Regions from separate parts of the Lysinibacillus sp. NPDC056232 genome, predicted to be linked through region 3. Evidence: riboswitches for the same ligand, from Rfam matches in the RefSeq annotation. Region 3 holds a riboswitch; each other region holds the start of a gene.
The links. Region 3 has a riboswitch for thiamine pyrophosphate ahead of thiT (energy-coupled thiamine transporter ThiT). Riboswitches for the same ligand answer to the same signal wherever they lie in the genome.
Positions count from the first base shown of each region.

Region 1: linked by a shared signal. The riboswitch ahead of ACFCYJ_RS02885 (ABC transporter substrate-binding protein) and the one ahead of thiT (energy-coupled thiamine transporter ThiT) in region 3 are both predicted to bind thiamine pyrophosphate.
Region 2: linked by a shared signal. The riboswitch ahead of thiW (energy coupling factor transporter S component ThiW) and the one ahead of thiT (energy-coupled thiamine transporter ThiT) in region 3 are both predicted to bind thiamine pyrophosphate.
Region 4: linked by a shared signal. The riboswitch ahead of thiM (hydroxyethylthiazole kinase) and the one ahead of thiT (energy-coupled thiamine transporter ThiT) in region 3 are both predicted to bind thiamine pyrophosphate.

Region 1 covers NZ_JBHJTF010000002.1:162,163-169,772, forward strand. The annotation lists gene ACFCYJ_RS02840 (solute symporter family protein) at 1-273, shown strand, start outside; gene ACFCYJ_RS02845 (hypothetical protein) at 373-555, shown strand; partial or broken gene ACFCYJ_RS02850 (DUF5360 family protein) at 552-809, opposite strand; partial or broken gene ACFCYJ_RS02855 (DUF5360 family protein) at 943-1,089, opposite strand; gene ACFCYJ_RS02860 (TetR/AcrR family transcriptional regulator) at 1,113-1,685, opposite strand; gene ACFCYJ_RS02865 (TatD family hydrolase) at 1,814-2,563, opposite strand; gene ACFCYJ_RS02870 (ABC transporter ATP-binding protein) at 2,553-3,302, opposite strand; gene ACFCYJ_RS02875 (ABC transporter permease) at 3,280-4,050, opposite strand; gene ACFCYJ_RS02880 (thiamine-binding protein) at 4,050-4,340, opposite strand; gene ACFCYJ_RS02885 (ABC transporter substrate-binding protein) at 4,342-5,337, opposite strand; TPP riboswitch at 5,512-5,622, opposite strand; gene parC (DNA topoisomerase IV subunit A) at 5,794-7,610, opposite strand, start outside.
Region 2 covers NZ_JBHJTF010000007.1:29,702-37,311, reverse strand. The annotation lists gene ACFCYJ_RS07520 (ABC transporter permease) at 1-93, shown strand, start outside; gene ACFCYJ_RS07515 (ABC transporter substrate-binding protein) at 90-1,163, shown strand; gene ACFCYJ_RS07510 (MFS transporter) at 1,387-2,583, shown strand; TPP riboswitch at 2,651-2,758, shown strand; gene thiW (energy coupling factor transporter S component ThiW) at 2,860-3,360, shown strand; gene ACFCYJ_RS07500 (EVE domain-containing protein) at 3,426-3,905, opposite strand; gene ACFCYJ_RS07495 (hypothetical protein) at 3,921-4,244, opposite strand; gene ACFCYJ_RS07490 (MarR family winged helix-turn-helix transcriptional regulator) at 4,353-4,763, opposite strand; gene ACFCYJ_RS07485 (VWA domain-containing protein) at 4,933-7,530, opposite strand; gene ACFCYJ_RS07480 (vWA domain-containing protein) at 7,514-7,610, opposite strand, start outside.
Region 3 covers NZ_JBHJTF010000007.1:140,416-148,025, reverse strand. The annotation lists gene ACFCYJ_RS08110 (GNAT family N-acetyltransferase) at 1-37, opposite strand, end outside; gene ACFCYJ_RS08105 (polyphosphate kinase 2 family protein) at 377-1,207, opposite strand; gene ACFCYJ_RS08100 (hypothetical protein) at 1,411-2,124, shown strand; gene map (type I methionyl aminopeptidase) at 2,150-2,905, opposite strand; gene ACFCYJ_RS08090 (helix-turn-helix transcriptional regulator) at 3,845-4,045, shown strand; gene ACFCYJ_RS08085 (hypothetical protein) at 4,046-4,429, shown strand; gene ACFCYJ_RS08080 (hypothetical protein) at 4,679-4,876, opposite strand; gene thiT (energy-coupled thiamine transporter ThiT) at 4,915-5,475, opposite strand; TPP riboswitch at 5,605-5,712, opposite strand; gene ACFCYJ_RS08070 (magnetosome magnetite crystal formation protein family) at 5,838-6,170, shown strand; gene ACFCYJ_RS08065 (SbcC/MukB-like Walker B domain-containing protein) at 6,377-7,610, opposite strand, start outside.
Region 4 covers NZ_JBHJTF010000024.1:63,107-70,716, reverse strand. The annotation lists gene ACFCYJ_RS17365 (GNAT family N-acetyltransferase) at 1-235, shown strand, start outside; gene ACFCYJ_RS17360 (hypothetical protein) at 392-601, shown strand; gene ACFCYJ_RS17355 (cysteine desulfurase family protein) at 815-1,969, shown strand; gene thiI (tRNA uracil 4-sulfurtransferase ThiI) at 1,972-3,180, shown strand; gene ACFCYJ_RS17345 (alpha/beta-type small acid-soluble spore protein) at 3,334-3,549, shown strand; gene thiE (thiamine phosphate synthase) at 3,808-4,440, opposite strand; gene thiD (bifunctional hydroxymethylpyrimidine kinase/phosphomethylpyrimidine kinase) at 4,430-5,254, opposite strand; gene thiM (hydroxyethylthiazole kinase) at 5,254-6,009, opposite strand; TPP riboswitch at 6,096-6,194, opposite strand; gene mbcS (acyl-CoA synthetase MbcS) at 6,445-7,610, shown strand, end outside.

The sequences.
Region 1 (7,610 bases), on a different contig from region 3:
GCTGGTGCTATAACGGCAATGTTAACAGGCTTAATCTCTGCTTTAGCTCTTGTTGCAGTTTCACCAAACATCTGGAATCCAGTTGAAGGAAAAGCAATTTTCGTTGGTGATCCGTTAATTATGTTAACGAACCCAGCTATCATCTCTGTTCCACTTGGCTTCCTAGGAGGCTTCATCGGAACAATGCTTTCTAAGGAAACAGATGATAAGAAATATCGTGAAGTGGATGTTAAAGCAAACACAGGTATTTCTGTACAAGACGTATCACACTAATAATAGAACAATCGCCTCGTAAGTTAACACTTACGAGGTTTTACTTTTTCTTCCGTATTCGGTACGATATTTACAAATGATAGTTGGAGGTAAGGTAACATGACAAACTCAAAAGCAAAAAAGAAACGCATGCATATAAAACGCACAAAAGGGAAGGACGTTGAAAAAAATCGTCAATCTTCCCCTTTCAGTACACATGAGCGTGTAACGAAAACGAAAAAAGAAAATATTGAACAAAATTTTACAAAGCACAGAAAACACAACCACGCTGAAGATGATTAGTGGTTGTGTTTTGCTTGTAATGAGACATTTTGATGTTTAGAAGTAATCAGTTTTGGTATAAAGTGCAACGGATACAGTAAAAGAAAAAGGTTAGGTATCCACCACATAAGATCAAAATCAAGCTTTATTGTCCAAAAAGCAATCGCCTGCAATCCAGAACAAGATGTTAGTGTCAGAGATAGTAAGGCAAATGCTCTCCACTTTTCATTTTTTATTTTAAATAGATAGAGACTAATAAAACCAGTAACTGAAAATCAATTATGCCTCGCATAATTGCGTCTGGAATCGGCTTTGTGCTTGCACAAAGAAACTCCTTTCCGATTCCGTGACATCCGCCGGAGGCTTTAACTTCTTTCAGCGGGTGTCCAAACACCCGCTGAAAGAAGTTAAAATATCTAGCGGGAAAAACGACCAATTCCATATAACTAATAATTCATTTTGATAATCCTGATATAAATACTCTTCTGGAATCAAATGAAAAAAAGTGACAAGCCAATAGAGTATAAAAAAGAAATCTGTACCTAAAAATAGCATTCTTAAAGCTTTACTGCCCCCATTTAGTTTTCTTCGTTAACGTTACCATTTAGAATACCAAGCATAAGGATGTCCACCATTTCCTGCATTGTATCCTGAAGTGAAATCATATTTCTGTTTTGGGATGCATGTTCCATCAATCGATAAAGCCCGCCAATATAGACTTCTATAAAGATCTCTTTATTAAAGGGACGTATTTTATTTGTTGCAATTCCTTCATCTATTAACGAAAAGATACCTGCCCATTGTTCATGAATAAAATCATCAAGAGTTTCCCATTGCTTTGGATAATATCGTTGAAGTTCCTCTAAATATTTGAGCTGAGCAAACTTAAAATCAGCCGGAATTAGTACAAGACTTTTTTGTAGTTTTTCTACAAGATTTAACGTTGAATCATGCAGAATTTCTTCCTCTTTCATTTTCAGCTCTTCAATTGCTAGATCAATCATTTCATTCAGTAGTTCTTCCTTTGAGGGATAGTATCCATACAATGTTTTAGTACTCATACCTAGTTGCTTTGCTAAATCCCCCATCGTAAACCGGAATCCTTTTCGTTCAGCTTCACTTATGGATACCTTTAAAATTCTTTCTTTCAACACTTTCACCTACTTCTAGGAAAACAAAAAAAGTTTTTTATTTTCCATATTTTACATTAGTGCAGAATGAAAATACTGTCAAATAAAAAAACACAGCTGCTTTTTAAAAGAAACAGCTGTATTTTTTGTTATAAAATATAAAATGTTGTCGTATTTCTTGTAATGGTGTGCACCGCTTCCTGTGTTGTAAGCCCTTTTATCGAAGCAATAACCTCTATGGAATGATTCATCATCCAAGGCGATGTTCGTTTATTGTCAAAAGGACCTTCGAACGGCCATGGACCATCTGTTTCTACCATTATCAGTTCGATTGGATATTTTTTAATAAGCTGTTGAATTTCAGCCTCATACGTACAATCAGGCGTCACAGAAATGAAATACCCATTATGAATCATCCGTTCAACTACTTCCTCATCGCCTTTAAACCAATGAAAATGCGCTTTTTTTACATGATGTTTTTCTAGCAAATCACAAACAATCGCCGCATCCTCATAAACAGCATGTAACACTATCGGTTTATTTAACTCCTTTGCCAATACTATAAACCGTTCTAACAATGCCACATACGGACGATCATCAATCGCCTTCTCCTGCCTCAAATAATAAGGCAAGCCTACCTCGCCAATTGCCACCATTTCATGAGTGTGTTGGCGTATCCAATCGAATAAAACGTCTTCCTCCACATCACTTGGTAACGGTTGTTCAGGATGAAAACCAAACGCTGCCTTTACCTTTGCATAGGCTTTCGACAGTTTCAAAGTCTTTTCACACGATGGAAGATTCATGCTAACGGCAATAACATGTTCAGCCTCCTCTAGCAAAGTAGGTACGTCATTTTCCTCATACTGATCTAAATGAATATGTGCATCAATCAACATTCTCTTCATCCTTTTCTTCTTTTAAATACGTGAATAACTGTTGCTTTAAAGCCGTAAACGAAGCGGAATGACGAATTTCTTCTTGGCGTGGCCTTGCAAAAGGTACGATTATTTCCTTTTTCATTGTCGCTGGTCGTTTCGTGAGTACAATGATACGATCAGCTAAAAACAGAGCTTCCTCGATACTATGTGTAACGAATAATATTGACTTTCGATATTCCTCCCATATCGATAAAAGCCACGCCTGCATTTCAAGCCTTGTAAACTCATCAAGTGCAGAAAACGGCTCATCTAAGCATAAGATGGGCTTATCACTAACAATGGCACGAATAAAAGATACACGCTGTTGCATACCCCCTGACAGCTCATTGGGATACGCATTTTCAAACGCTGCAAGCCCTACTTTGTCTAACCATTCCTTGGCCAAGTTCACGTTTGGTTTTCCATGAAGCTCCTCGACCATCGTGACATTTTCTACTATCGTACGCCATGGTAATAAACACGGCTGCTGAGGCATATAGCCAATCGTCCCTCTTTTTTGCTGGATATCTGTATCGTTTAATAAAATGGCACCCTTATCAATAGAAGAAACACCGCCAATTAATTGAAAGAGTGTACTTTTTCCACTGCCTGACGGACCAATAATCGCCACAAATTCCCCGTCCTTCACCTCAAAAGATAAATTACGGATGACAGGAAGAGCATCAAAGGATTTATCAATGTTTTGAATGCTTAGCATGCTGTCTTCTCCCCTTCACAACAAATTTTTCTAAAAGTCGAATAGCACTAAATAATAGTAAACTTAAACATACGATGGCAAAAATCGCTACAAATACTCGATCCGTTCGAAATGAAGATTGTGCTAATGTCATATAAACACCAATCCCCATTTTCGCACCTAGCCATTCCGCAATGACAGCCCCCATGACGCTATAGGTTGCCGCAATCTTTATGCCTGAAAAAATCGCTGGATACGCATAAGGCCATTCAAGCTTCCAAAAGGTTTGTGCTTTCGTTGCACCAATCATCTCAAAATAATGCTTCAGCTCAGGCGAAGTTTGACGAAAGCCATCCATTGCCGAAATAACAATAGGGAAAAAGCACACAAGACAAATAATAATGAGCTTTGGCAATAAACCGAAGCCAAACCAAATGATTAATAACGGTGCTAGGACAAGTATTGGGACATTCTGCGACATAATGAGAATAGGATAAAATAGCTCCCTGACAAACGTAAAACGATGTAATAGCACAGCAACCGTTAGCCCAAATGATATCCCGATGGCAAGACCTAGAAGTGCTAATTGAACAGTCGCTAAAGCATGTGGCACAAACGTCTCATACGATTGAAAACCTTCTTTCAAAATGGCACTCGGTGCAGGCAAAAGCCAATGTGGAGTATCAGCAAAACGGACAATTAGTTCCCATATGAATAAGAGGAAGGCGATAAAAATTATCGTCCTTCCTTGTTTGAAAGCTTGCTTCATCACTGGTATTTCTCCGTCAATGTACCCATTGTAATACCAGATGGCTGATATAAAATTTTCACTTGCGTGATGACATTGATCGCGCCCAGCTCAATCATCTTGTCATTCATTTTTTCAATGATTTGTAGCAAAATCGATAGTTCACCCTCCATTGTCGTTTCTAGTGGGTGAACTTCATATTTAACTCCTGAAGCGTCGATAACCGCAATCGCTGCATCGACATATGGGATCACATCCTCATATTTTTCAGTTTTCGGTATAATTTGTACACTTATTAATGAGTTTGCCATATTACTTTGTCTCCTTTTTCGGTAAAAAGTCGTTTGTAAATGCTTGTTCTGCGTTAAATTCGCCCTCTAAAACTTTGTTGTCGGCCATCCATTTCGCGTAATTTTCCCAGACAGCTAGCTTTTGCTCGCCCCATTGTGCAGCGTCGTCTTGATACTTATCTGCTAGCCATTCCTGACTTTTATGCACAAGGTTCTTATCTAAATCAGGTACCGCTTCTAGTAAAATATCAGCTGCTTCATTTGGATGATTTATCGCATATTCATAGCCCTTTGCTGCAGCAGCGACAAATGCTTTGACCGTCTCAGGATCATCCTTAATCATTTTTTCATTTGTAGCAAGTACAGGTGTGTAATAATCTAACTGCTCGCTATAATCTGTTAAATAAAGCATGTTTAGCTTTTCGCCACGAAGTTCTGCTTCAATACCTGTCCATGCATAATAAATCCACGCAAAATCAATATCTTTTTTCATCATTGTGAAGAAATCTAAATCACCAGCATTGACGATATCTAACTTATTAATATCCGCATTTTTTGTTTGCATAAGTGATTGTAGTACAGCCTTTTCAAGTGGTGCACCCCAGCCACCGTATGTTTTACCTTCAAAATCCTTTGGTGACGAAATGCCTTTCGATGCAATAGATGCGAAGCCAGAAGTATTATGTTGAATAATCGCTGCAATCGATACTAAAGGTACATCCTGCACACGAGCCTGTGTAATTCCTTCCTGATAACTTACGCCAAACTGAGCCTTCCCAGATGCCACAAGCTGATCTGCACCGGTTTCGCCAGGTAATAAAATATCAACATCTAAGCCCTGATCCTTAAAGTAGCCAAGCTTTTCCGCTACATATAAACCGGTATGATTTGTATTCGGTGTCCAATCAAGAACGACTGATACTTTCGTTAACCCTTTAGCATCCTTTTTAGCCTCTTTTTCGCTACAACCCACTAATGTTAAAAGTGCAGCCATCAGGATCAATAACCATTTTTTCATGTTGAATCCTCCAAGTAAGTAGTGTGAAAGTGTTCATGAATGAATGTCTTTACCAGCAGAAACCGTTCACGGTCTGTTTACACGTAAGGTATGTGCATGCAACAAAAGTCTGAAAACATAAAAAAACGCCCAGGATTCCTCCCAGACGTTTTACAATCAGTATCAAAAACTTTCTTTTTTTGAATAGATGTTCCCTACGCTGGTACGAGCCAAATCAGGTTCAAAGGGTCAGCGTCTATCGGACACAATCTCAGCTGGCAACTACCAGCCCCCCTACATTCTTTCCATATGAACTTTTCGTGATTATTATACCCATATCTATCACGAAATGACAAGTGGCTGTTTACCGATAGCGCTGAATTATTATTAAACAGCCACACCAAAGCACAAAGCTGATTGGTTTCAATTTACTAAAAAAGCCCAGCTCTCAAAAGGAGCTGGGCTAGAAAACTAATTTTACTTTTCTTCTTTTTTGACCGTGAACACATGTGAAATGGCACCGTCAGCAGCTATATCTACTTTAAAGGAGCCGTTGGAGTGTCGATCTGCTCGCGTTAATGCTTGTACGTCAAGAATCTCTTGCACGCCTTTTTCCGTCTCGATCGTTAGCTGTTCCCCACCAGTTACCTTAACTACAGCCACGATACGATGTGGGTTCGCTTTTAACTCTGTTAATACTTTTAAGCCGCGTTTTGCACGACTAGCCAGCTCTACCTCGGCTACATTCATTTTCTTCACCGCACCGCGCTGCGTGACAATCGCCACATAGGCCGTGTCATTTGGCGGTAAAACATTGATACCGACTAATGCTTCTCCGTCTTTCAGCGTAATCCCTTTGACGCCGCCCGTTTTCACACCCGTTACTGGTAATTCCTCCATTGGGAAACGAATAGCATAGGCAGTATCTGTCGTTAACATTAGTTCTACCTCGTCCGTCACGATACCTGCAAAAATCATTTCATCTCCCGACTTGACATTCATCGTTTTTATCGGTTTCGAATAGCGTGTTACAGCATAATCTGCTACAGATGAGCGTTTAATTTGTCCATCTTTCGTAGCCGTTAAAATATACGTATTAGCCTGTTCGAATGTCTCAAAACCGTATACAGCAATAATAGATTCATCTTCTCCGGTCGGCACAATACTTGAAATATGCTGACCAAGATCCTTCCAACGAATATCTGGTAGCTCATGGACAGGCTGATAAATATAATTGCCTCGGTTTGTGAATAGCAATAGATGATGCTGCGTATTTAAATTTTCTTCATATAACAAATAATCGGAATCCTTCATCGCAAAATCCTGACCATTCGAAGCTGCATGTGAACGTGTAGATGTACGCTTAATATAGCCATCCTTTGTGACAGTCACTACGACCTCTTCACTTGGGACAAGGACATCTAACGTAATTTTGATTTCTTCAATTTCTTGTTCGATTTTTGAACGACGTGGCTCTGCAAAGCGCTTTTTAATGTCAAGTAGTTCCTGTTTAATAACACGTACAAGCTTTGCTTCACTATTAAGAATACCTTCAAGCTTGGCGATCAGTTTATTTAGTTCATCCTGTTCATGGCGAAGCTCTGTAATATCTGTATTCGTTAATCGGTATAATTGCAAGCTAACGATTGCCTCTGATTGTACTTCTGTAAAGTCAAATTTCACCTGTAAATTCGTTTTCGCATCTCGTTTATCATTAGACGAACGAATCGTTGCAATAACTTCATCTAAAATAGAAAGCGCCTTTATCAAGCCATCAACGATATGCGAACGATCTTTAGCTCTTTGTAAATCATAAATGGAGCGGTTCGTCACAACTTCCTTTTGATGGACAATATAAGAATCCAGTAACAATGGCAATGTCATCATTGTCGGACGACGATTATGGATAGCGATCATATTAAAATTATAGGCTACTTGTAAATCAGTTGTTTTGAACAAGTATTGTAAAATCCCTTGTCCTGGAACATCTTTTTTCAGTTCAATGACAACACGTAGGCCGGTACGATCCGATTCATCGCGAATTTCTGCAATTCCTTCAAGTCGTTTATCTACGCGTTGCTCATCGATTTTCTTCACAAGATTTGCTTTATTGACATCATACGGTAATTCCGTAATAACGATTTGCTCTTTGCCACCTTTAATTGGCTCCACGGCTGCTTGAGCGCGGACGATAATTTTACCGCGACCAGTCTCATACGCCTTTTTAATACCATCGACACCTTGAATGATCCCACCTGTTGGGAAATCAGGCCCTTTAATAACAGTCATTAATT
Region 2 (7,610 bases), 110 kb from region 3:
TCTGGTTTAGTATTCTTTGTAACGGTTATCGTCGTAGTTGGCTATTACTTCATTACAAGCCGCGCTAGTAAAAGAACGGGGGGAACTCAATGAAGCAATTAATTCAAGCAACAATCGCCATACTTGTCGTTTCCGCCCTTTTATTCTATGCTGCTGACGCCCTAAGTGCTGGTGGTGGGAAAAGTGGTAAAGATACGTTAACTATCTTTAACTGGGGAGAATATATTGACCCGGATTTACTAAAGCAATTTGAAAAAGAAACAGGCATTCACGTCATTTATGAGACATTTGATTCAAATGAAGCAATGATGACAAAAATTCAACAAGGTGGTACGGCTTACGATATTGCAGTCCCTTCTGAATATATGATTGAAAAAATGAAGGAAGAAAACTTACTTATTCCTTTAGATAAAACGAAAATCCCTAATTTAAAAAATATCGATCCTTATTTTTTAGATTTACCATTTGATGACGACAATAAATATTCTGTTCCATATTTCTGGGGAACAGTCGGTATTGTCTATAATCCAAAGCTCGTTGGAAACCTAGACTTCTCATCTTGGAAGGACTTATGGGATCCTTCATTAAAACGTAAAGTCTTTTTAGTAGACGGTGCACGTGAGGTAATTGGCATGGGCTTAAACAGTCTTGGCTACTCACTCAACTCTTTAAATAACCAGGAGCTACGTAAAGCTACTGATAAACTAATCACATTAGCGCCAAATGTTAAAGCCATTATTGGAGATGAAATTACACCGCTGATGGTTAATAATGAAGCTACTGTAGCACTCACTTGGTCTGGTCAAGCAGCTGACATGTTGTCGGAAAATGAAGATTTAGACTTTGCTGTACCAAAGGAAGGCTCAAACTTATGGTTTGACAATATGGTCATCCCAAAAACGTCAAAAAATATAGACGGTGCACATGCCTTCATTAATTTTATGCTAAAAGCTGAATCAGGTGCTAAAAACGCTGATTATGTAGGCTACTCTACCCCTAATACTGCAGCGATGAAGTTAATGGATAAGGAAGTTGTATCTGATCAGCGCTTCTATCCTTCAGAAGAACAACGCAAAACATTGGAAGTTTATACGAACTTAGGCCCTGATTACTTAGGCAAATACAATGAGCTGTTTTTAGAATTTAAAATGAGTATTCGATAAACCATTTTAACCCACTTATAGCTGTTCTCACGTTACAAACGTTGAGAACAGCTTTTTTCGTTTAGCTGGAGGTAAACTTCTGTGGAAAAACTAGCAGGTCGTATTTATGTTAAATAAAAGAATCCCTATAACTTTACTAGTAAATCTCAGACTTATAGTCAATAGTAAACGTACAAACCTTGTGGTAGACTGTAGTATATTTGATTAAAGAAAGGGGTATTCGATGACCCAGCAGAAGTCTAACAAGGCGGCTTTGTATATTTTAATGTTTAATATGTTTATCGCAATGGGGAGTATCGGAATTATTATTCCTGTCATGCCTGATTATTTAAAACTATTTGGTGCTGCAGGACAAGTACTTGGTATGTTGATTGCAACGTTCGCCTTTGCACAATTCGTATTTTCTCCAATCGCTGGGAATCTTTCGGATCAATACGGTCGAAAAAATCTCATTATTTTCGGTCTTATCGTAACAGGACTTGCACAAATTGGTTTCGGGCTTTCTACAGATGTATGGATGCTCTTCTTGGCACGCTTTTTAGGTGGTCTTGGTTCTGCATTTGTAGCTCCTCCTATAATGGCTTTTGTGGCAGATGTCACAACGTATGAGGAACGAGGAAAAGGTATGGGTATGCTAGGGGCAGCAATGTCCTTGGGTTTCATGATCGGACCAGGTATCGGTGGATTCCTCTCAAAAGTTAGTTTGCATTTTCCATTCTATACTGCTGGATGTGCAGCTATCTTAGCAGCTATTTTATCGTTCTTTTTATTACCTGCTACAAAACCAAACACTGCGAAAAAAGCGCAGAAGCAGGATAATCTTGCAAAACAGATGGCCCGTTCAGTCCGAATGCCTTATTTTGTCATGCTAATCATCATGCTTGTATTCTCTTTTGGGATTGCTAACTTCCAAACAACATTATCATTATTTGTGACAGAGAAGTTTAATTACACACCTACTGATATCGCTATTATTTTAGTTATGGGCGGCGCTTTTGGTGTTGTTGTACAGATGTTTGTTATTACACCGCTGTTTAATCGCTTCGGCGAAATGAAAGTAGTGTTAGTCAATTTATTTATTGCAGCCGTTTCGATTTTCTTAATATTATTCGCATCTGGTTTTGCACTTATTTTAATTGTAGCGACAATCTTCTCTACAGCTACGACATTGATTCGCCCAGCTGTCAACACATTGATTTCAAAGCTTGCTGAGAATGAACAGGGCTATGCAGCTGGTCTAAACAATGCTTATATGAGTCTTGGTAATATGATTGGTCCAGCTTTAGCAGGTATATTATTCGATTGGAATATGAACAGTCCTTATATATTCGGGTCTATTATTTTAATGGCTTGTTTCTTCCTTGCCCTTATTTGGACAATGAAAAAAGCACCACATCTTATGCATCCTGATACTAAATAGTCTGAAAAGTTATTGACTATTTTTAGTAGTATGCTACATTAATATGTGAAAAACCAAAAGTTCTATTAATTACCACTAGGGGAGTCTTTAAAAGGCTGAGACGTATATTATCATATACGGACCCTTTGAACCTGATCTAGTTCACACTAGCGGAGGGAAGTGTCGACACTTGCTTTTTACTATTAAATGCAAGGCCGCTTCCTATTGTTTTAAGGAAGCGGCTTTTTTGTCTGGTTTATCAGCAATTCACTAAAATACTAAAAAGGAGTGGAGATTATGTCAATTCGAAAATTAACAATCATGGCCTTATTAGTAGCAATTGCCGTAGCAGGTTCTACCTTCGTATCCATACCAATGGGAATTGCGCGTGCCTATCCTGTACAGCATGCTATAAATGTTATTGGCGCTATCATTCTTGGACCAGTGCCTACTGTTATGGTCGCCTTTGTCACAGCTATTATTCGTATTTTAACAGGCACAGGCTCATTATTAGCTATACCTGGCAGTGTCATTGGTGCTTTATGTGCAGCTCTTGCCTATAAATACAGCGGCAAGCAATGGCTAGCAGGTGTCGGTGAAATGTTTGGAACAGGTATTATTGCCTCTCTCATTGCAGTACCTTACGCGCATTTAGTAATGGGAACATCCGTTGCTTCTTTATTTTTCATGCCAGCCTTTTTAACCTCAAGTACTATTGGTGCTATGTTAGGCATTGTCATTGCTAGCAATTTGCGTAAGACTGTATTTGTAACTAACCTAAACACTCTGCTTAAATAATATTTAAAAACGTTACTTCTTAATGATAATTAATTAAGAAAGTAACGTTTTTTGTCCAACCAAATTCATCCATACTTCAATGGTAATCCCATTTCATGAGCAATTAATAAAAAATCTTTTTTACTTATTTCAAAATGACCAAACCTGAATTTATAGCCATATTTCGATGTATCTTCTACAAATTCTAAATAATCTAAGATCCTTTTTATTGGTACAGCCTTTGCCTCTTTATAAAAGTCTATATCTCTTCTAAAAGGAATAAAATTTTCTGCCATTTGGAACTCGTATATTCGCTCGTCCTTTATCCTTCCAATTGCGGTAAATGCTCTTACAGGCTCGTTACCATCTAGACTGTTTTTAGGAGAATAATAAATGATCCAATCTCCTTTTTGCATTCGTTTCAAAGGTCTCTCTTTACCATGACATAACTGGCCGAATCCTCCCTCAACCCCTTTTTGAACATGATTAAGAGATACTACGCCAATCCAATATTTCGTGTCTCTTTCAGGCGTAGGAAGAGGATTTTTATTAGGATTTAATGACATAGCTACCTTCTCCTTTTATTTTGGATTCATCATAAATGATTTTATTTTTTCATTTTCAAGAATCAGCTTCTCTTCCAGAATCACTGGGTTTGGTAAACCATCCCAAGTTGTTGAAACAATTGCGCTACATTCTATATCATCGCCTTCAATATTTTGGATCGTTAATTTAAAGCCTTTCGGCATAGGTGACATGTAAAAGTTCTGTATTTCTTTTCTTCCTTTAAAAACTTCCCCTTTAAAATTTTTCAATTCTCCATGATCTGCATACATATCGGATAAATCTTGGCCCTCTTCTTGTGCTCTTCTTAAATACTCCTTCATAACCTCTACAGCTTTCATTTCTCATCACTCTTTCTTTTTTATTGATAAGGTTATCAATTATGCCTCGGCATAATTGCATCCGGAGGCTTTAACTTCTTTCAGCAGGTTGCTGAAAAAAGTTAAACCCTATTCACGATTTTCATATACTTTTGTCAAAATGTTTTTCAATTGCTCTTTTTCTTCCAATGAAAGTACGTTTAAAACTTCATTCTCAGAAATTGCAAGGGTCTTCATTAATTGTTCTACCAAATTTTCACCCTGCTCCGTAAGGCCTATTAAATTCTCTCTTCTATTTTCTTGATTTTTCTCCCTATAAACATAATCTCTTCTTTCTAGATCATCGATAAAAAAGCGGACACTGTTTTTATCCAACTTTAGCATCTGTCCTATTTGAATTTGGCTAAGTTTTTTTTCTTTTACCGCCATCATGATCCCGACTTCTCTGGATTTCATTTGAAATTTTTCACTAATATATTGCTCGAGATTTTCCTCTAAAGCCTCTGCTAATTTAAAACTTAGAAAACCAAATGAATTCATTATAGTGGTCATGTCTGATCCCCCAAATATGTAGTACTTAAAAATAATAGTAATATTTTATTACTATCATCAATTATTACATTAATATGTATTGTTTACAAGTTTTTTGTGAGAATGACAAAAAACGATGGCACATCTCTAAGAGCGATGCACCATCGTTTTAAATTTTTTAAGGTCGTTTTTTCATGCCCTTTAATAGCTGGGCAACATTTGTGTCCTCTGCATGTATTGGTTTTTCCTCTACACGCTGTTCTTTTTTCTTTGGTCTTGTTAGGAAGCTCCAACCAAAGCGTCGAATGGTAATATCAATGAAGAATAGCAGCATCCCTGCTAATAAAAGCCATGTTGCAATATTTTGGCGTTCCGCACCTTTTTTAGTAAATTCACGGAATACTTCGCTCGGTTCTTTTAAAACGGAGCCGTCTGTTTGCTTTGTTAGTTCTTCGACTAGCTTATCATTTACTGGGCGTAATTCATACTCAGCACTATAAGGTACACTTAAGCCTGCCTGGTAAATAGCCTGTTGTTCATCGGCAATGCGGAAGAAGATAAGTCCTGGTTCTGCTTGTACGACGGCTCGAATTTGTGATGCTGAAATTGTTTCAAGCTGGGTTTCAAGTTCTTCACCCGCTTCGTTGACAGCGACAATATCTAAGAACGCCGCTTCATTTGTTGGGTCAGTGATGACAAATGAGCCGTCTGATTCTAGACGTACATCGTAGGCAACGTCGTTATAGCTTGGTAGCATTTTTGAAATAAGCGTTTGCCAAAATGTGCCCCAATTTTGCCATCTTGCCCAGTCTCCTGTCCATTTTCCTGTCGAATCAGAAGTAAAGGCGAATGTTTTGCCAAGGCCATATTGCCACTCTGCTAGTACTGGATCTTCCTTTCCACTTTCTGCAATAACAGTAGCTCCCTGCTTTGCGGTCGTACCGATATAAGCGTTCATTTTAGGTACACCATTTGCAAATAACGTATTCCAGCCAGATGCATTATATATAGTTGGATAGAATGGGTTGTCCTCAATATATGTTCGTGAAATCATGGCAGTTTCACGAGATAAAATAGAGGGAATTGTCTGCTCATCAATAACATCGTAGAAACGCCCACTGCCCATCTCACTGAGCGCTTCAAGTAAGTTGGCGTCTGCATCTTGACCAATTGCAACCGTTGAAAGAGTCGTACCATTTTCTTTTCCTTGTGCAATTAAATCTTCATAGTTACCTGGCTGTGACTGTCCATCCGTTAATAAAATAATATGTTTACGCTGTAGCTTTAAATCAGCTAAATTTTCATAAGCTTTAGCAAGTGATCCATATATTTCGGTACCACCACCCGGCGTTACAGATAAAATCGTATCTACTGCTTCTTCCTTCTTGCCAAGTGGTCCTGTCTCAATAATTTCCCAAGGTCGATCATCAAAGGCAATAAATCCGAGCGTATCTTCATCTCGTAGCATTTCAACTGAACGAGCGGCTGCCTCCTTAGCGAGCTCTAGCTTTGCTCCAGACATACTTCCAGAGCGGTCAAGGACAATAACAAGCCCTAATGACGGTAATTGTTCCTTACCTTTAATCTCCATTTCAACAGGTAGTAAAGTTTCGATTGGTGTTTTAAAATAGCCTCCTAGGCCAAAGCTATTTTCGCCACCGACCATTGTAAAACCGACACCAAAATTTTTCACTGCCTGCTCAATGACATTCATTTTTGCCTCGCCTACTAAATGCCCTGGCACATTATCAAAAATGATGGCATTGTATTGTAAATAACTAGAAAGTTCATTTGGTAAACTTTTAGCATCTACGACATCATAGGAAATTGATTGTTTGCCAAGCGCTGCTGCAATAGGTGAGGCCGTATTATAGCCATTAACAATTAGTAAATGCGGTTCACTTTGCACCATCGTGACGCTTGTTAATTTATTATTTTCAAAAATGGCATCCTGTTCGACCTGCACGAGTGCCTCATATTTTACAAGTCCTTCAGCCGTTGCTGAATGTTTATATGTAAAAATATTTGACCCTTCTGCAAGCTCCACTGCCTCACGATGAATAAGCTTATCGTTTTCGTATAATAATAGCTCACCTCGTTCTGCTACGGTCGCATTTATTTCAGCGACTAACTGCTGCTGCTCACCTACATAGGCAACTTGTGGTGTGACAAAGCTTTTCATGGATACATCCTTAGCTACAGGTTGGTTAAACGGCACTACATCAACACTAATATTTGACCCTTTAAACTTCGATGCAAATTCTAAGGCATCTCCTTTTGTTTCATTGCCATCCGTTAAGAGCACAAGTCGTGTTGCTTTTTTCGGATCTACAATACCTGAAGCGAGCTGTAGGCTCTGTTCAATATTTGTTTGATCTGTTGCTTTTATAGCTGTAAACTTCGGCACTTCCTTTAAAGACTTCGATAAAATGGCTTCCGTTTGTAATGTCGATGAAAAAGAATAAATCCCTGCAAGCTGTTCATCTTTTTTCGACTGTAAACTTTCCGCCATAAAATTGGCCATCTTATCATCTGTACCATTCATTGAAGCAGAACGGTCAACTAAGAATAATACTTGTTCTTCCTTTACAGGCAATAAAATATAGGGCTCAGCAAGTGCAAAAACCAAACAGCCTATTGCCACAATACGAATACCTAGTACGACGATATGACTTTTTTTTAGTCGCTGACGTTCACGCCAATAGGTCCATCCAAAATACATAAGCAATGGAAGTAAAAGCAACAATGCTAATGGCATATCAATTCGTAAATCCACGACGTCGTTGCACCTCCCACTCTAAAACAAGTAATACTAAAATCATAAGGATCAGCCAAGGTACGAACGAGGTTTTCGAG
Region 3 (7,610 bases):
CCTTTTTCCTCAATAGATTCCAAATTTTAAGCACCATTTTTCCACACTAACCTTCCGATAATTGTCAATACATTTTAATGCCTGCGTTCATTTTCGATAGATAAAAAATCCAATTACATGAAGTATTACTGCACTCCGCTTAACGGTCAGTAAAAGGCCTTTCCTAGTTTTAATTGAGCTTCAGTCAATATAGCGGACTCTTAACTGACCGTAAAGCGCCAGGCAAAACATGAGAATAGATGATAAACTAACCATAATAATTCACTAACAATTTGTGGGGAAACACCCACTGAATTGAAGTTTTACTTTATTGTATGTAAAAAAAGATGCTGCTACAACTAAAACATTTCGTCTTGTTGTTACAGCATCAATAACATTATTTCATTTTTTGTTTTTGTTTTTTAGGCTTCTCTTCTAGCAATTCAAGGCTAGACGATTCTGCATCTTCTAAATGCGCTTTATCTAAGACATTCGTTAAATAAAGGCCACGTTTTTTTGCCTCACGTTCAATATGTGCTAATGTTTCTTGCAACACCTGTACACGAGCATATTGTTTATCGTCACCTGGTACTAGAACCCATGGCGCACTTTTCTTATCGGTCTTCTCAAACATTTCATTCGCAGCTTCTATATACTGAGGTGTTTTTTCACGATTTCGCCAGTCTTCATCTGTTAGCTTCCAAGACTTATACGGATCTTGCTCACGTTCTTTAAAACGATTAAGCTGCTCTTCATCTGATACTTGAAGCCAGAACTTAATAACAATATAATCTCCTGCAGTTAAAATCTTTTCAAAATTATTAATTTCCTCGTATGCACGAGACCACTCTTCATTTGTTGCAAATCCTTCAATACGCTCAACTAATACACGACCATACCACGAGCGATCAAAAATAGCGATTTGTCCATGTTGTGGCAGCTTTCTCCAAAAGCGTTGTAAATAATTGTAGCGCAGTTCATGAGGCTGAGGTGCTGAAATGGGGTGTACGACATAACCACGTGGATCAACACGTTCAATTAGACGCTTAATAGCGCCACCCTTACCAGCAGCATCCATACCTTCAAATACTAAAATTAACCCTATTTTATTGTTTAATAAAAACTGTTGAGCATTTAACATTTCATACTGGAGTACTTTTAATTTCTTTTTATACATTTTCTTATCCAGATTAACTGATAAATCTAGATCATTTAAATTTTGAGTCATTAAAACTTCACTCCTTACATTTGTATACTCCCATTGTACTAAAGAAATATATGAATGCCTATGCAAATGGTAAATTGTAGATAATTTTAGCGAAACAACACGATACATTGTTGGAAATTTCCGTTATAATGAAAATATAACGTATCAGTCCTATACTTATTTGTCTTTTCCCTATACAATTTAACACGAAGGGAGAGGAAAACATGCCTCGATTTTTTTTGATGACAATCACTTACATTGTCTCACTTATCCTAACCTTTTCATCCTATTTCATGAAAATAAACGGTCAATCTTCCTTAGAGATCTCAAATCGTTTTCCAGTAATATTTGCACCTTTTAATGTAAGTTATGTGATTTGGATTGTGGTTTACATGTTACTTGGTTATTGGTTAGTCATGAATCTAAAAAAGACATCTATTAAACAGACTGTTCTCTTTAGTAGCATATGTATCATGCAGGCGTTAGCAATTGTTGTTTGGCATCACGAACTTTTTATCGTGTCAATTGTCAGTACGTTTATTTTAGTACTGTATTTATCTAAGTTGTACAAAACGTACCCTCTCAGCAATAATTCACTCACGGGTCGTCTGCCCTTTTCGATTTATTTCGGATGGGTTACATTTAGCCTGATGACAAATATAAGCTTTACGCTAACATCTTATCAGTGGAATGGTTTTGGGCTTAGCAACCCCCTTTGGGCAGTTATTTTACTGACATTCGGGGTAGCAATAGCGCTACATATTCGATTCCATTATTTTGATATTATCTTTCCAAGTGTATTTATCTGGTCCTATATGGGGGTCGCATTACATAATGGTTTTGATGAGCTACTTGTGTCAACGGCAGCCTTGTTTTTATGTGGCGTGCTACTTGTCGGTATATTATTTATTAAAAAAAATCCTGCCTACCAAAAATAAATTGGTTAGCAGGATTTTAGCTTTTTTATTGTTCATCAAGCGAAGTTAAAATAATTGGTTTATCTTTTGTAACGATAATTGAATGCTCAATTTGCGCAACTAATGTTTTGTCTGGCGTAACGAATGTCCAGCCATCACCAGATTCCACAATATGCTCTGCTTTCGCTGAGATAAATGGCTCGACGGCAAGTACCATGCCCTCTTTCATAATTGTAGAGTCCCATGCATCATAATAGTTTAAAATATGATTTGGCTCATCATGTAATGAACGACCTAAACCATGACCTGTTAGGTTCATAATCACTGTTAAATCATTGGCATATGCTTCACGCTCAACAGCTTTTCCGATTTGGTTTAATTTTGATCCAGCTTTTACTTTTGTCATTGCACGGTCGAAAGCACTTTTAGCTACGCGACATAACTTTTCTTTATCCTCATATCCTTCACCGACTACAAATGAAATGCCTGTATCCGCAAAGTAACCATTTAATGAACCAGATACATCTATATTAACGATATCTCCCTCATTAATGACACGTTTACCTGGAATACCATGTGCGACTTCCTCATTAACACTAATACATGTGTATCCTGGGAAATCATACTCCCCTTTAGGGCCAGAAACTGCTCCTGCTTCAGCAAACATACGACCTGCAATTTCATCTAGTTCAAGTGTTGTTACACCTGGTTTTGTAGCAGCCTTCATGGCTTCACGAATTTCAGCACAAATACGGCCGATTTTTTTAAAGGCTTCAATCTCTTCTTGCGTTTTTACAATCATTTTTAACGTCCCTTTCATCTAATATCTACTACTTAATATAACATAACTTTTTATACATAAAACGCTAAACGCTTTAAATATTATATGCCATCATAGAGTGTAAAGTGCTGAAAACAGGCTCATCACCATAACGTGAGGTTGATTTCCGTTCCGGCTGGTCACTTTGTCTCTGACGCTTCGCTTTCGCGCAGAGAATGATACCTTCCTCAAAAGCTTAAGTAAACCTTTAAGGATGTCTAAAATTTTACTTTGAGCGTAAAATTTGTGATATCGCGAATACAGCTATACTTGTGCTTACTGCCGAAACCATATAAACAACAGGATCAAAGGTAAGATCCCCCATATAAAACGTTACAATTCCCACAACTAAAAAAAGCAAAGATAAATATAAGCAATGAAACACGATACCAATCGAACACTCCTAGTTCAAGGAGATCAAATCTCTTATGTAGAAAATAATGCAATCGTGACAACCCAAGGAAGCGTGTGTGTTGTTTCATTTATGAGTTGCCTCTTAGATTGTCTAGGATGTACTAGTGTTCCAACATGTGCAATTCTTACCGGTGCATGTATAAGTTCTTGTTGTTCTTGCGCTACAATTATTGGATGTTTAGGCTGTTATACTTGCGCTTTTTCGGTTGGTTGGTGTTCAGCTAAATGCGCTAGTTAATTAGGGTATTAGTTTTCTTAAGAAGACTAATTAACCCCCCGACAAAAATTCAATTTATTGAATTTGTCGGGGGGGGTTTTTACTTAGCCATTAGTCATCAAATTTATAAAAGCTTAACTATTTATTGGGGTCTCGTCAGATTTATTCGGATTTACAACGTTAAGGAAAGAATTGTTACCAAACGACGCTTTTGGAACTTGTTTTTCATAAGAATGTAAAGTACACTTTACTTAAAGTAAAACTAACTTTACATTAAAGGGGGCTTTACTATCAAAAATAATATTAAGGTTTTACGAGCTCAACATAATATGACGCAGGACCAATTAGCAGAAAAACTTTCTGTTTCTAGACAAACCATCATTTCACTTGAAAAAGAGAAATATAACCCGTCTATTATTTTAGCCTTTAAATTAGCAGAAATTTTCAACTGTAAGATTGAAGATATATTTATATATGAGGGGGGATTTTGAATGAATAAAGCACGTAAAAATCAGTTGGCATTCTTATTTTTAGCTATTATTATGATTCCAATGGGGATTTATCTAAATTACTCAGATATTGTAAATGGTCAATTTTCAGAAGCCATTATGTGTTTTTTCTTAGGAACAAGTGCATTAATGATGTCATATTTATCACCACATTTATATCCAAAAGATGAGCGTACAAAAGAAATTATAGGCAAGAGTATGACAGCAAATTATTTTACGTTATTTGCGGCAATTACAATTCTATTTCTAATAGTTGGAGCACTAGAACCTAACACTTTAAGTGCCACACAAGTTTTAACTATTTTATTTTGTATTATGGTTACATCAATCCCATTAACAATGGTTATTTATTCGAAACTGATTTAATGATTAATCTATACAAAAACATACAAATAACGTTCCCAAATGAAAGTTTAGAAACGAACGTTGTGAAATCAACGTTTTGTGGCTTTTCTTATGAACATTGTTTTATAAGAGCCTTGCTACATCTAGTGTAGTAAGGCTCTTATAAGTTGATGAATTTCTATACATTTAAAAGGTATTTGTACTTAAAAATCATTAATAAAGTTGTTTGATTCTTATTGAACTAAAGCCTTCGTAGCCAATAAAGATTTCTTATTTTTTCAATTCTTCACTCTTTGAAATCTTTAAATAAAAATCATATAAATCTCTTGCCGTTTGTTGGATAAATTCATCGTCGCCACTTCCATTTATTGCAGTATCCAGTTTTCCATACGTAATTAATAAAAGAGCTTTAGCTTCTGATTCACTTAATTGTTGAATCCCTTTCTTCACTTTCTCAATTTCTAACAATAAAATAAAACCCTCCACTCGTGTGAAGATCAAAATAGTTATGATTTTCGTTGCATTAATTGAGGGGCTGCCGTAAATAACAGAACACCGACAATTGCTGTTAAAATCGTTGCTGGTAGCATATATGTTCCATTATAGATAATTGAATAAATCCATGCGTTTTGATCGCCAGCATATTCTGCGAAAAATACGGCGCCTCCAATAGTATGTGCTGCATAACGTAAAAAGCCCGCTAATACAGTTCCTAAAATAATATAAAGCGCCATTTTCTTTTTGTTTAAATCTTTTGCAGCCTCAAGCACTGGTCCACGCACAACGGCCGCCAAGCCTACTACTGTAAAGGCAACACCATAATCAAGTGTTCCTTGAAGCCAATGTATAATATAGGCACCAAACATTGTTTGCATAACACCAATGAGTAAACCTGTTGTCATGCCTGGAATAAGGCCCCAGCGGAATGCTATTAAAATTATTGGCACCATCACTAGACTAACAGAGCCTCCTTGTGCCCATACTTTAAAGGAAACCTGATCAAGCACAAGACCAATCGCTGCGAATATCGCAATCTCCACAAGCATTAAAAGTTTTTTATTGTCCATCATTATTCTCTCCTTTGTTCCGATGTAGGATACAAGAGCAGGAATAGAAATCAGTGAGCAAATATGTCCCTGTCTGGCGTCATAAAGATAAAAAAACGATGCCAGGACAGAGCCTCACATCGTCAAAGTGTCGGTTTCTATCCACATCCCTACGCAAGCGTTAACTTACAGGTTCAAAGAGTCAAGGCATTACGTGCCCAGTCTCAGCTGACATCATCAGCTCCCCTTGTGGTCGTTACATCTTAATTTTGTTGAACAACCTCATTGTACGCAAACACTGTAACGATTACAACCTCTTCTACATTAATTTTTTGAAACTTTGCTGTTTTTCATGCGTAAATATTAAAAAAGGAGGTACAACTATGGAGAACCAAAAAATTTTATCTGCCTTTAGTTATCTCAGTATTTTATTCGCACCCTTTATTGTGCCATTAGTCGTTTACTTTGTTACAAAAGATAGCGACGTAAAGAGTCACTCTATTCGAGCACTAATATCACATTTAATCCCAGTAGCGTTTGGAATTATATTTTTTGCAGTCTTTATTTTCTCAACTTTATCATTCAACACTTTTGAACCAGATTCAGGTAGCAGTAATTTTCTTATCATTTGGTTAGGTTCATTCGCAATTTACATTCTTGTTTCAATAGGTATCGTCATTTGGAATATTATTCAAGCTGTTCGCGTTATCCGATAAGTTTTCATTCAACCTTGGACAGATAGTACTAAAAGGAGCTGTTATTTTGTGAAAGTATCTAAAGTTGTCAAAACCGCCGTTAAATTAGCACCTATCGTTATTCCAATTGTAAAAAGAGTAATCGCTGCAAAAAAAGGAGCAAATCCTAACGTAACTAAAAAGTGATAAAAGGCGTATTTCCCATACAACGGAAATACGCCTCTTTTTTATTTCACTTCAAAATATGTTTGACTATGACCGTTCATTGTTTTTTCAACATGCAACACTGCAGGCATTGTAGCTTTTAACTCTGCAACGTGTGAAATGACGCCAATCATGCGTCCGGAATCCTGTAAATCAATAAGCGTATCAATCGCCTTATTTAACGCTTCTTCATCGAGAGAACCAAAGCCCTCATCAATAAACATTGTTTCAATGCGGATATTACCTTGAAAACTTTGAATGACATCTGCCATACCAAGGGCAAGACTTAAAGACGCATTAAACTTTTCTCCCCCTGATAATGTTTTCACATCTCGTAATTGATCCGTATAGGCATCATACACATCTAGCCCAAGCCCACTTTGCTTAGCATGCTTTTCTAATCGATCTGAACGTCGGAGCTCAAATTGACCATTAGATAAATGATAAAGCCGGACATTCGCTGCCTCTGTAATTTTATCTAAATAATTGATTTGAATATAACGTTCAAAGGACAGTTTTTTCGCATTTTGTCCATTTAACATTGCATAAAGTTCCTTAACTTGTCCCGCTTCTTTTTCAAGTAAGCGTATTTCCAGCTCCGCTTCCTCTACTTTTTCGATAAAGTCTGCGCAAGCTTTCGCAAATCCTTCGATCTGTTGCAATATTTTAAAGGCTTCCTCATATGTGACACGAAGCATCTCTAACTTTTCTTCCATCGCCGTTAAATCTTGCTTCTCTTGTCCTTTAAGATGCTTCGTTCCCTCAGCAATTTGTACTTGTAATGTGTGGATTTGCAATGCATAATCACTGCAAGCCTTCCGTAAAGCTTCTATTTGCAACACGCTACGCTTCCCAGTAGCAAATTCTTCATAGCTTTCAAAGCCTGCTTCCGTCATACTTACTGAAAATTGCTCGCGCTTTTCATCCATTTTCAGCTTTAATTCCTCAAAAGCCTGTTTCGCAATTTCTACGGTCATTCTAGCATTATTTGCTGCTTCCTTAGCAGATTGCAGATTTTGTTGACTGAGATTCCATGCAGTTTGTAAGGCAACCTTTTGTGAACCTATATCAGCTATCGCCTGCTTCAATGCTTGAAGCGTCTTAAGATTTTCTGGAATATGCTTTTGCTGCTCTTCCACAATTGCTTGTTGCTTAGTCAATTCCTTCGCCTTTTCAGCTAAATATTGCTCTAGTTTTATGTGCTTTTCTTGTACCTGCTCCAGTCGTGCACGATGATCCTTTTGTTGCAAGCGTACA
Region 4 (7,610 bases), on a different contig from region 3:
AGACGAGTGCATTGATGTTGGGCTTGGGATGAAGCCTGAGCTAACAGGAAAAGGTTATGGTTCAGAATTTTTTTCATTTATATTAAATCAGCTACAACAAGAAAATCATAGTTCCCTTCGTTTAACGGTAGCCTCATTTAATACAAGAGCAATTCACCTTTATGAAAAATTAGGCTTTAAAAAAGTCATGGAATTCACAGCTTCAACTGAATTTATAACAATGAAGAAAGATTAAAAACAAGCGTGTTGACTAGGGTTTATAATGGTGAAATTCGTCTTCAATACGGTGTTGAAATATAGTTTAAATATGGTCGCTGAAAGTTGAGGATGGCATTTATTTAAAGCATATGTCATGTATATAAGTTGATTGGAGTGGAGGTTGGGCGACTCCTTGGGGATCAGCGTCACAGATGAGACCCTGGAGCGAACAAGTAGGGGAACGAAGGCTAAGAGCATCACATCCTGTGATAACGCCTTCGTGACCAACATCGTGTTGGCCCAAGCGGCTCATCGGATGCCCCCAGGAAGCTTTGCTCTGTGCGAAAGCGAAGCGTCAGCAACAAAGCGCCCAGCCGGAACGGAAATCAACCTCACGTTATAGTAATAAGCCAACAATGCAAAACCAAAATTTTTATACTCAGGAAACGTTCATAGTAAATATTAATATGCCACTCTATAATGGGTGGTTTTTTACATTAAAAGCAAACAAATAAGTGATTAAATTAGTATAATTGTTAAAGTTAGTAGTCAATTGCTGAAGATTGCGTTATGATAAATACCGTTAAATCAACGTTTTGAAAGTGTGTGAATAATAATGGAAGTTAATACAATCTATTTAGACAACAGTGCAACAACAAAACCTTTAAAAGAGGTTATGCAAGCATTTATGGTAGTGAATGAGCAGTATTATGCCAATCCTGCTTCTATTCATGCAATGGGTGTTGAATCAAACGAATTATTAATGCGTGCACGTGAGCAAGTAGCAGATATTTTGCAGACAGAAGCAAAAAATGTGCTATTTACATCAGGTGGTACTGAATCCAATAACACGGCTATATTTGGTTTAGCACGTAGCAATACACATAAAGGAAATCATATTTTAACAACTGAAATTGAACATCCATCTGTCCTAGAATCTGTAAAACAACTTGAGCAAGACGGTTTTGATGTAGAATACTTGCAAGTAGATAAAAATGGGGTTATTTCTTTAGAAGAGCTTCGCACAAAAGTGCGTAAGGATACCATTTTAGTAAGTATGATGCATGTAAATAATGAAATGGGTGCGATTCAACCAATTTTTGAAGCTGCAAAAATTATTCATGAATCAAGTCGTGCAACTTTTCACGTAGATGCTGTTCAAAGCTTTGGGAAGTTACCGATATCATTTAACGATGACAAGGGACCAGACTGTATTTCAATTTCTGGCCATAAAATTCATGGCTTTAAAGGTTCTGGTGTACTCGCATTCCGTAAAAAAATGAAATGGCAACCGTATGCACTTGGCGGAGGGCAGGAATTTGGTTTACGTAGTGGAACAGTAGCTGTACCGCAAGCTGTAGCCTTATCCAAAGCAGCTCGTATAGCCATAGAGACGATGAATGACCGTGCGAAAAAATATCGTCAATGGTATGAAGAATTATGTAGCCAATTACGTGGATATGGAGATGAAGTGCATATTTTATCAACACCACAAGGAGCGGCACATATTTTATCTTTTAGTATTCGCGATTTAAAAGGTGAAGTCATTATCAATGCATTGCAAAAACGCAATGTAATTGTGTCGACATCGAGTGCTTGTTCATCGAAACAGACAAAAACAAGTCATGTTGTTGAAGCTCTAAATCTCGATGAGCATTTTAAAAAAGGTGTTATTCGTATTAGTTTTGGCGCGTATGTAACAAACGAAGATATAGAAAAATTTAAACAAATATTAGATGAAGTATTGATGGAACTTAAAGGAGAATTTTAAAAATGATTTGGAAAGAAATTTTAATTCGATATGGAGAACTTTCTACAAAGGGTCGCAACAAGATGGATTTTATTCGTCGCTTACGTGAGAACATTCGTCATGCGTTTGCGGATTTAGGACATTTACACATTCGCACAGAGCGCGATCGTATGTTTATCGCCATTCAAGATGAAACACAAATGGACGTACTATTAAAAGGATTACCTAAAATTTTTGGTATCCAATCATTTAGTCCAGTGGCAGCATGTGAAAAAGACATGGAGGCCATGAAAAAGCTTGCCATAACAATTATGGATACGTTTAAAAATGAGCAGCTTACTTTTAAAGTAGAAGTAAAGCGCACAGATAAGACATTTCCGTTAGAATCACATGCCATTCAACGCGAAATTGGTGGTTATGTATTACCACAATATCAAAATTTATCAGTAAAGGTGAAGAAGCCTGATATCGAACTTCGTGTAGAGGTGCGTCATGATGCAACATATATGATGGCACAAGTTATACCGGGTGCAGGTGGAATGCCTGTAGGCTCTAATGGTAAATCTTTATTAATGCTTTCTGGTGGTATAGATAGTCCTGTTGCTGGTTATTTAATGATGAAACGTGGAGTGCGCTTAGAAGCGATTCATTTCTTTAGCCCACCATACACAAGCCAAAATTCATTAGAAAAAGTAAAGGTGCTTGCTAATGAATTAACAAAATTTGGAGCTAATATACGATTACATGTAATTCCTTTCACTGAAATTCAAGTTCTTATTAAAGAAAAAGTACCTTCTAATGTATCGATGACAACAACTCGTCGTATGATGCTAAAAGTTGCTGATAAAGTACGTGAAGAAATTGGTGCACTAGCTATTGTTACAGGTGAGAGTCTTGGTCAAGTAGCGAGTCAAACTCTTGAAAGTCTAACAGCTATTAATGCCGTAACGAACACACCAATTTTACGTCCATTAATCTCATCAGATAAATTAGAAATTATCGATATTGCAGAGAAAATAGGCACATACGAAACGTCTATCCAGCCATTTGAAGACTGCTGTACAATTTTTACTCCTGCAAGTCCAAAAACAAAGCCAAAGCTTGAAAAGGTTGAGCATTACGAAAGCTTCTCGGATTTTGATGAACTAATCGAACGAGCAGTGAAAAACCGTGAAGTCTATATTTTCCCGAAAAAAGAACAAGAAGCCGATAAATTTGCGGATCTTCTATAGAAGAAACTTGCGATTCCGTAAGAGCCGACTCAAAAATCCATTTGAGTCGGCTTTTTTTAGTCTACTTCCTTCTGAGGTACAATTTACCTATAAAATTTTTGTATTAAAAATCTAATATCGCACATTCTATATTCACAAGGAGGTGAGAGACACATGACTTCAACAAATCGCAGTTCAAACAAACTTGCAGTACCTGGTGTAGAGCAAGCTCTAGATCAAATGAAATACGAAATTGCACAAGAATTTGGTGTTCAATTAGGAGCTGACGCTTCAGCTCGTGCTAACGGTTCCGTTGGCGGTGAAATCACTAAACGTCTTGTACAAATGGCTGAATCACAATTAAAAGGTATGCCAAACAACAACCAATAATTGCTTAAACAGTAATTATTAAAATTAAAACCAGTGACCGTAAAAGGCACTGGTTTTAGTTTGTTTAAATTCTTTATTTTTTATCCCGTATTAACGGGCAGTAATTTATCTATATCAAAAGAGAAACGTTAGGTCCTCCCATTTCAATTCAATTCAATGAGAGCAAAGAAATAGGTGGAGTTAACTGCCCGTAAAAACCCGATTGGTGAAGACTAATAATCAGTGGGGTAAAAACGCCCCACTGATTAAAGTTTCACTTTATCCTACAAATGATTTAAATATAGAGACTGTATTTGAAATATCCTTACTTTCGCAAATTGCGGAAATAACTGCTATTCCATCCGCACCTGCTTTAAATACAGCATGTGCATTCGAGCAGTTTATGCCTCCAATTGCAACGATAGGGAGCTCCGGGTATTGTCTGCGAACTTGTTGTAAAAAATCAGTTCCACTAGGTGGTTTGGCGTCGCTTTTAGAAGCGGTTGAAAAAATTGGACCAATTCCAACATAGTCCGCACCATATTGTAGAGCAGTTTGTAATTCAGCTTCTGAATGAACAGAAACACCTAGAATCATGTTGCCAATTTTTTCACGTACCATCGACACAGGAAAATCTTCTTGGCCAATATGAACACCATCTGCTCTAAGTTTTATAGCTAACTCTACATCATCATTGACGATAAACGGAATATGATACTGTTGACAGAGCTTTTGACATTTACGAGCAAAATTTACATAGGCTAGTCCAGTTAGTGTATTCGGCCCCTTTTCACGGTATTGAAACATAGTAATTCCAGATTGGAGAGCTTTCTCTAAAACGTTTATTGGCTCCTGATTTAAAACATTACCTGTACCCATAATAAAATAGAGCTGTAGATCGTTACGTTTCATGAATGATCACCTCGCAGGAATCCTTATAGTTTTGATAAGCAAAATGATTTGTTGGTCCATGGCCATTACCAATAGATAAATCATGAGTGATTGCTAATTGAATAAATTTTTTAGCTTCCTCAATCGCTTTTTCTAAAGGTAGCCCAATACCAAGAAAAGCAGTTAATGCTGCGGAAAACGTACAGCCTGTACCATGCGTATTTTTTGTTGCAATACGAGTAGACTGCATGGAAAATGATCGACCATCTTGAAAAAATACATAATCAGTAGCATAACATTTACCCTCTAAATGACCGCCTTTCATAACGACGCATTGAACGCCTGTTTGTAATAAGATCTGAGCTACTTCTTTAATATCTGCTAAAGAATTGATTTTCCTTCCAGAAAGGGTTTCAGCCTCTGGGATGTTTGGCGTTACAATTGTTGCTAAAGGTAGCAAATAACTTCGTAATGCCTCAATTGCTTCTTGCTGTAATAAGCTTTCGCCACCTTTTGCAATCATAACAGGATCTACAATAAGTGGAATATTTACTTCGGCTAAAATATGTGCAATTGATTGGATTATTTCGGAGGAAAACAGCATTCCTGTTTTAATAGCACTAATTGAAAAATCCTCGATTAGCGCTTTAAGTTGTTTTTCAATAAAGCTCACATCAATTGGCAAGACACCCGAAACACCCAATGTATTCTGGGCTGTTAAAGCTGTAATAACAGACGTTCCAAACACCTTTAATTCCTGAAATGTTTTTAAATCAGCCTGTATGCCTGCACCGCCGCCACTATCTGAACCAGCAATTGTCGTTACAATATCCATCATTTTTCACCATCCTTGGAAAGGCGGTGTAGTTCATTTAATACAGCAATTTGAAAATCGCCAATGAATGGAGTGGAAGAAGCTGCTTTTTCTGCCAATTTTTTATAAAACAATAATGTTTCTAGCAATTGGTCAAATGGTTTATCTCCTGCGGTGTAGGAGGCACAACATATTGCACTCAATAAGCAACCTGTTCCAGTAACTTCTGTCATTTGAGAATTTCCACCTGTAACCCATTGCTGATGTTTGCCATCAGTAATAAAATCCTTTTCACCGGTCACAATAACAATACAATTGTATTGTTGAGCTATTTTCTGTGCCTCCACTTCTACAGAAATTGAACCACTACCACTATCTACGCCTTTTTGTTGCCAGTCTACATTGGCAATTGCCGCAAGCTCTCCGATATTGCAACGAATTGCCGCAAATTTAATTTCCTTTAGTAATTGCTGTACCGTTTGTTTCCGGTAAGATGTTGCACCTGCAGCTACAGGATCTAAAATAACGGGAATGCCAAGAGCATTTGCTTTTTTCCCTGCAAGTAACATTGATTCTTTCATTCGCTCATTAAGGGTACCGATATTTATCAATAAGCCTGAGGCGATTGTGACCATTTCTTCAACCTCATGACCATCATCAGCCATAACTGGAGAAGCGCCTATTGCTAATAAGCCATTTGCTTGAAAATTAGCCACAACATAATTAGTAATGCAATGAATAAGTGGATTTTGTTTACGGATCGTTTGAAATATCAATGTAAGTCCTCCTCGTTGGATGGACGTAAGCGTGCAAAAAAGGCTCTTTTTCGTGCAAAAAACACATAAAAGAGCCTTTCATCAGTAATTTGATGTGAATTGCTCCCTACGTCAGTATTAACTAACAGGTTCAAAGGGTCAGGTTTTACCTTCTCAACTCTAAATGAGTCCCCCTGCAATTATGCTTTTAGTTGAACAAAATGTACCATATTATTCATTCGGGTTCAATAAGGATTTTTGAATCTTCATGCAGCAACAATTCTTTTCTGTGCGAAAGCGACGATTACGCCAAGTTGAAATAGATAGAACCAATACGTGACTGATGCCATATAGCAGAACATGATAGTTGTCACCACTTTAATGAATTAGAGTGAATTTCATTGAAAAAGATAAAAATTGAGTTTTATAATGAGCGTACAAAAGGGGGCATTTGCCATGAAAAGAGAAGATTTAATCGCACCAGAATGGTATAACATTTCAGAGGAAATTGAAAAATATGCACAGGATTCTACAAAAAATGCATTGTTAGTTTATAGCGAAAACGGGGAAATTCAGTACATTACATATACAGCTTTACTTGAAAAGGCGAATCAGGCAGCACATGTATTTACATCTCAAGGTTTAAAAAAAGGTGATGTTATTTTAGTCATGGTACCGAGATCAGTGGAAGCATATATCGTGTATATTGCGGCCTTAAAGGCAGGTTTAACCATTATACCTAGTTCGGAAATGCTGAGATCTAAAGATATTGAATATCGAATCAACCATGCCGATGCAAAAGGAGTTGTTGCATTTGAGCCTTATATTGAACAATTTGATAGTGTTGAAAATTTACAAGAAATACAGCAATTTGTCATTGGACATGCACATGAACCTTGGCAGCCATTGCTTGAAAAAATGCAAAGCCAATCAAAGAGCTATTTTAATTCTACACCAACTAAGAGTACAGACATTGCATTTTTAGCATATACAAGTGGTACAACAGGCAATCCAAAGGCAGCAGTACATACTCATAGCTGGGGTTACGCACACTTACGAACTACTGCACCAAATTGGTTAGGTGTTCAAGAAGGTGACATTGTTTGGGCTACAGCAGCTCCAGGCTGGCAAAAATGGATTTGGAGTCCGTTCCTCGCTACTTTAGGAAGTGGTGCAACAGCATTTGTTTACAAAGGTCACTTTGATGCGGCAACATACCTTGCACTGATTGAAAAATTCAATGTTAATATTCTGTGCTGCACGCCAACCGAATATCGATTTATGGCGGGGCTTGAAAATTTACGAGATTTCAATTTAAGTACAATACGTCAGGCTGTATCAGCGGGTGAACCTTTAAATAGTGAAGTGATAAAAGTATTTTCAGAGGTCTTTAATTTACAAGTACGAGATGGTTATGGACAAACAGAGAATACATTACTTGTTGGTACAATGGTAGGGATGGAGGCTAAAATGGGCTCAATGGGTAAACCTACTCCGGGTAATACTGTTGAAATTATCAATGATTTTGGAAATCCTGTTGCAATCGGAGAAGTTGGAGATATTGCTGTTCACTGTGAAACGCCCGCGTTATTTAAAAAATATTTAAACGATCCCGAACGTAC